DNA from 2 places in the Jeotgalibaca sp. A122 genome. Region 2 is predicted to be linked to the other one. Evidence: predicted binding sites of a transcription regulator. Region 2 holds the regulator's gene; the other holds the start of a gene.
The links. Region 2 encodes Rex, which represses fermentation and respiration genes when NADH is low (regulators of the CRP and FNR family bind a similar motif). Its sites were predicted from a motif close to TTGTGAANTANTTCACAA; they were not measured.
Positions count from the first base shown of each region.

Region 1: the regulator Rex is predicted to act here: its motif matches at 1,605-1,622, upstream of ACTU7M_RS07935 (GntP family permease).

Region 1 is NZ_JBQPRB010000006.1:52,618-56,045, reverse strand. It holds gene ACTU7M_RS07935 (GntP family permease) at 152-1,576, opposite strand; gene ACTU7M_RS07930 (glycerate kinase) at 1,874-3,040, opposite strand; gene ACTU7M_RS07925 (dihydrodipicolinate synthase family protein) at 3,077-3,428, opposite strand, start outside.
Region 2 is NZ_JBQPRB010000004.1:106,782-110,209, reverse strand. It holds gene ACTU7M_RS06050 (ABC-F family ATP-binding cassette domain-containing protein) at 1-1,079, opposite strand, end outside; gene ACTU7M_RS06045 (redox-sensing transcriptional repressor Rex) at 1,377-2,012, shown strand; gene ACTU7M_RS06040 (YdiK family protein) at 2,058-2,261, opposite strand; gene ACTU7M_RS06035 (lysostaphin resistance A-like protein) at 2,285-2,848, opposite strand; gene groES (co-chaperone GroES) at 3,136-3,420, shown strand.

The DNA.
Region 1 (3,428 bases), on a different contig from region 2:
TCTATTTACGAATACTTTATCGCAAACGTGCTCAAAAAGGCAGCCCCGACGCCACTTCACGAATAATGCTCAGATGGTCTGCGACCATCCTGTGCTTATTCGTTCCAGTGGTTCGGGGCTAAACGCCTTTTTGAGCACTCTCGTTTTTTTATTATGCGTTTACTGTAACCTCTTTTTTGCTACCTAGGAACAGGCTAGCAATGATTAGAACACCGACAACTGTCATACCAATAAGCATCGAAGTTTGGAAACCATCGCTCAAGGTACCGATTGTTGCAATAACCAAAGATGCAATAAATGGTGTGATTGCACTAATCCAGAAGACATGTTTATAAGCTTGTTTATGTGTTAAGTGTGCTGTGTTTAATTGGTTTACGATTGAACCGCCATGTGGCATTGAATCAAGTCCATAACAGGAAACAGCTGCAACACGGTGGATAACGGATGGATCGATTCCCATTGCCAAGTATTGTGGAGCCAATGTTTCCAAAGCAATTCCCAAACCACCGGAAGCAGAACCTGCAATACCAGCTACAATGTTTGTTGCGATTGCCATTTGTAACAGTGGTGGTCCTGGAATACTGTTCAATCCTGAAATGAGATATTCAAATCCAGGAACTGTTGTTACGACCCCACCAAAACCTACGATTGCAGATACTGCTACCAAGGTCTTCGTTCCGTTTGTGGCACCTGTTCCAATTGAAGCGCCAACATCTTTGAACTTGTTGAAGTATAGAACGACAGTTGCCAAACAACCAATGAACAAGGAAGCTACAGGATCCATATCAAAAACATTCATTGTCACTAACAAGAGGATGATTGGCATGAAAGCCTTAAGCAAGGAACCATGTTTTTTGACTTCAATCGTTTCTGCTTCGATTGTTTTATTAATGGATTCTCCTGTTTCCATAAATCCTTCATTTGCTTTTTCAGAACGATTCAACATCCATTTAATGTAAACCAAGGCTGTTGTGACTGAGAATACAAGAGCGATTAATGCCAATTTCGAAGCTGCCATTGGCGTTGTCCCCAAGTATTCGATTGGAATCAGGTTTTGGATTGCTGGTGAACCAGGAATCATTACTGAAGTAAAGAGGTTCCCACCCAAGGATAGCATCGCCATGAACAAGTGCCATGGAATATTATTCTTTTTAAACAAAACTTTACTGAAGGGCATCATAGTGAAGACTACAACGTAACCCCCTACCCCACCAAAGGTCAGGACTGCAGTAATTGCGGACAGTAAAATGATAATAACAAACTTTTTGTTTTTACCTGTTTTATCAGATAATTTGATGATTGAGTTAGCAATATCATCGGCAGCACCAGAGTCACTGACTACAGATCCAAATACACTCGCCAAAGCAAAAATCAAGAAGTTCTTGCCAACAAAACTACCAAGCGCCTCTGCGTAAGGTCCCACCATACCTTCGACCAAGTTCATACCAGAAAATGACAGAACAATCATACTCAGAATTGGACCGATAATCAGCAGTGACAACCCTTTAAAGGCTAGATACATTAAGACAAACAAGCCAACTATAATACCAACCAAACTAAGAATTCCAAAATCCATTTATTTTGCACCCTTTCGACTTTCAATATTGTAAATATAATCACTTTATTAAATTAGTGTTGTTAACCCTTACAATCAATAGTTTGCTCATACTTTCACTTTGACTATACGACTCATTCTCAAATCCATACATAGGTAAGCGCTTAACTTGTTTATAGTATAGATGATTTTAATTTTCTTTTATATATCTTATAAACCAATTTTAGGTTTTTTTGTTTGCTGTTTCATGGTTCGAAAGACATACTTCCTTCACCGATTGGCGGAGTGGGCAAGTTACCACTGCGCCATCAGTTTAGATTAATCTTGCAAAATAGAAACAGTTTGTTCACGTAATATAAAAGCCCGATAAGCTGTTTCCCCTGCATTTGTTAATAATGTTTCAACTTCTCTAATCGCCTCTGATAACGACATCGGCCGATTGACAATGTCCGTAACCAAATCGATGCCGGTCTCATAAATCGGTCCTAAATTGTCATCACTACTTCCAACAATTGCAATCACGGGTAAATCGTATTTCTTTGCCATCCGCGCAATGCCCACGGGTGCTTTACCATTCAATGATTGTGAATCTAACCGACCTTCACCGGTTATAACCAGATCAGCATCTTTCAATTCTTCTTCAATATTCAATATTTCCAATATTTTTTCGATGCCACTGAATAACTGTGCCTCACAAAAGACCATCAAACCTGCCCCGAGTCCGCCAGCTGCTCCAGAACCCGCTTTTTCCAAAATATTGACACCAAGTAATTCTTCTATTTTTTTCCCGTAATGATGTAGGATTTCATCAAGTCTGATAACATCCTCTTCACTCGCACCTTTTTGTGGACCATATACATAGGATGCACCATTTTTACCACATAGAGGATTTGTTACATCGGATAAAACAGAAATCTTAACACCGTGAATACGCCAGTCGATATTGGAGACATCTATGGAAGTGATAGCTGCCAACCCTTCAGCACCTGGAACGATTTCCTTATCTGATTGATCTTTGAATGATACACCGAGAGCTTGTGCCATTCCGACTCCACCATCGTTAGTTGCACTTCCGCCAATGCCAATATAAATTTCATCGACTCCCAAATCCAGGGCCGCTTTAATCAATTCACCTGTTCCATAAGTCGTGGCTTTAAATACATTACGCTTTTCTTCATCAACAAGCATTATTCCCGATGCTTCCGCCATCTCGATAACCGCAATATGGTTTTTAATAACTCCAAACTTTGCTTGAACTTTTTCTCCGAGCGGTCCTGTTACTTCAACGTATTGATACTCGCCTTGGCAGCCTACGACGAGTGCGTCTACTGTTCCTTCACCGCCATCCGCAACTGGAATTTTGATAATCTCCACGTCTGCATCCACACGGCGAATCCCACGTTCGATAAAATCCTCAACCTCTATCGTTGACGCACTTCCTTTAAAGGAATCCGCTGCTATGATAACTTTTTTTGCCGGGTTCATTCTTTCCCCCCTCACATTTCGTATTTCAATCTTATTTCAGTCTTTCAAGAAACCTTTCTCACGCATGATTGTTTTCATGTTTTCTAAATTGTTACCTTTGGTTGGTGCTGTCGGTAAGATTGGTTGACCAACGTCCAAGCCCAATAAATTAGCCATATCCTTTGTGGCTGCTGGAAAACTACATGGATCTTGTGACAAACGAATCGGATTCAAAGTGAATTGATCTTCCAAGGCTTCTTCAAATTGTCCAGCTACGTACTTGTCGTAGATGCCACTAACCAAACGTGGATACATATTAGCGGTCGAACAGACACTTCCTACAGCCCCGACAGCCATACCTGCATAGATAATGGTGTCTTTACCAGAAAGAACTTTGAAATCAACGTCA
Region 2 (3,428 bases):
CCGATAGCTTGATGTTTACGCAAGTCCAGGCTGATGGGCTTGGCCAAGATGTTGTTGTCATACCCGATAGCCACATCTTCCAGCGTCATCACCACATTACCACTCTCGCGCTTAGTATCAAATGAAAAACGTACTGAACGTTCATCGCCTTTCGGCTTATCCATCCGCTCCATTTTTTCCAAACGTTTTCTGCGGCTTTGGGCCATTTTGGTAGTGGATGCGCGCACCAGATTGCGAGCCACGTAATCTTCTAATTTAGCAATCTCTTCTTGTTGCTTTTCATATTGTTTCATTTCCTGTTCGAGACGGGCCGCTTTTTCTTGTAGATAAAAGGAATAATTCCCTTTGTAATGATGGATTTTGTTTCGGCTGATCTCATAAACACCGGTCGCAATTTTATCAAGGAAATAGCGGTCATGGGAAACAACCAAAAGGGTACCGCGATAGTTCACTAAATAATTTTCCAACCATGCCAATGTATCGATGTCCAAATGGTTGGTAGGCTCATCCAAGATTAAAAGGTCGTTCTTCTCAAGCAGGATCTTAGCCATTGCCAAGCGCGTTTTCTGGCCACCGGATAATTGTGAAATAGGGCGGTCCAAGTCTTCTTCGTAAAACTTAAAACCATGGAGGACGGATCTGATTTCCGATTCGTAACCATAAGCATCTTGCTTATGGATTTCCTGTTGTAGGGAGTCGTACAGTTTAAGTGCCGCTTCCATAGTCACAGGATCATTGATAACCGCTTCATCAGCCAAGCGTGCTGCAGCCTGTTCCGCTTGTTTCATTAACAAAATGACAGGTGCGAAAACGGTTAACATTTCTTCCCAGATTGTTTTATTGGAGTCAACCGCACTATGTTGATCAAGATAGCCGATGGTCACTTCTTTCTTTTTCGCAACGGATCCCGCATCTGTTGGCTCGAGTCCAGCTAATATCTTCAATAACGTTGATTTTCCGGCGCCGTTTCTTCCTACGAGTGCAATACGTTCATTGTCCTGGATAGTAATTTGAATATTCTCAAATAAAACGGTCGGACCGAAGTAACGGGCAAGATTTTGTCCTTGTAAAAGTATCATTCAGTCGTTCCTCAACTTTCTATAGATATGCCTTTTCATTTTATCACAGTTCTGTCATACACCAAAGATACGATATTATGAAAACGTTATGACCTTTGTGAAAGTTACACTATTAATTTTATGAAAGCGATAAAATCAAACTCGAAGTTGAAATAAAATTCACAAAAAATTACAAATTAGAACAAATTAGTGGATTTTTCACTAACGCGTGCTATAATTGCACTATGTAATGATAAGTACAAATAGATTATAACTTATAATTTCACATATATAATTCTAAAGAAAGCGAGAAAAATTATGCCAACTAATAATGACATTCCAAAAGCCACTGCCCGCCGTCTTCCCATCTATCATCGTTACCTTCGCTATTTACATGATGCAGGAAAAACCAGAATATCATCAACCGAATTAAGCGAGGCTGTAAAAGTTGATAGTGCGACCATACGTCGTGATTTCTCCTACTTTGGTGCTCTTGGTAAAAGAGGATACGGTTATGATGTAGAGTATTTGCTGGATTTCTTTAGTAAGACCTTAAACCAGGATCGTTTAACCAATGTTGCTTTAATCGGGGTTGGTAACTTGGGACATGCCTTGTTGAACTATAACTTCCATTTAAGTAATAACGTGCGCATTAGCGCTGCATTCGATGTAAACGAAGAAATTGTTGGCAAAATCGTCAGTGGTGTGCCCGTTTATCCATTGGACGAAATGATTGAACAATTACGTATTCAACAAATTGACGTGGCTATTTTGACAGTTCCACAGCAAGTTGCCCAAAAAGCGGCTAACAATTTGATCGAAGCGGGTGTCAGGGGAATAATGAACTTTACACCTATTCGTTTGTCAGTACCAGAGAACGTTCGCGTTCAAAATGTCGACCTAACCAATGAATTACAAACACTGATTTATTTCTTGGATAATAATATCTCCTAAAAGCACAATGAAAAACGTTGAGACCGAAAGGGTCTCAACGTTTTTTTACTTGTTCACTTGATCTTTAATTTTAAAGTACATAATTAACATTTGGATGCCGGTTACGATGTTGTTTGTCGCGAAAAAGATACTGATCCACGTGAGGAATCCCCATCCAGAGACGTTGATGCTGTCTACAGCGAAATAAATGAAGAGACCGGCGAATGCAAATTTCATAACGATTTGTAAAATGATATTTTTTAAAGTCATAGAATTCCTTTCTTTTTAAACTGTTAGCCCAGGAGTTCTGGGAAAAAGATTGGTAATGAAGCAAATGCATTCATTAAACCATGAGCCAACATAGGTGTAAAAATGTTATTTGTTTTGTAGTATAGATAAGAGAACCAGAGTCCTAAAGTACCATACACAAGCATGTGTCCATCAAAGTGGATAAAAGCAAAAATTAAAGCACTTATGACCGCAGAACCGAATAATCCGACACGGGACATATTTAATTGGGTAAAGACAGCTTTTCGGAAAACAAATTCTTCCATTACTGGTGCGAAAATGGTGATCATAAAAATCAAGAGTGGGTAAGCCGTCGTTAATTCCAGTAAATTCTGAGTGTTAGCTGATTCCGGCGTAACTCCGAAAATAAGCGATTCAATAATGGAAGTGACCGTCTGGATTACAAGCGAACCGATAAAGCCAAGAACGCTCCATCCTATCACTTTCGACATAGGTGCAGAGGGCCGTTTGATAATAGGCGCTTCAGGACTCCATTTTTCTTTATAGTTTACGATAATCATTGCCACTGTTCCGATAAAGGCAAAGAGGATTGTTAAAGTCATGCTCATTTCAATGCGTTGCTCTGTCGGAAATAAAAAGAGAAGAGGAACGGGTAAGAATTGAGCTGCTAAGTATATGAATATTATACGCGTCGCAGTAGTGATTTTTCTTCGCATGTATTTTGTACCTTTCTTATTTGTTATAATACTCCTGTATAAAAGTATATCACAAGAATGAAAAAAATTACTGAATTTGCTTGCATTATCAAAAAAGTTTGATTATGATAGAAAAGTAGGTTAGCACTCTCGGTAATCGAGTGCTAATTAGAAATCAACTTATTTTTGGAGGGATACTTGTGTTAAAACCATTAGGTAATCGCGTCATTATTGAAGTTGCCAAAGAAGAAGAAAAAACTGTTGGTGGCATCGTGTTGCCGTCTTCCGCTAAAGAAAAATCACAAACAGGTGTCGTTATCGCTGCTGGTGACGGTCTTGTAACGGAAAACGGGACAAAAATCGAAATGACTATAAAAGTCGGCGACAATGTATTGTTCGAAAAATACGCTGGAACAGAAATCAAATACGATGGGAAAGATTATTTGGTAGTTAAAGAATCTGACGTCGTAGCAATTGTAGAATAATTTTCAAA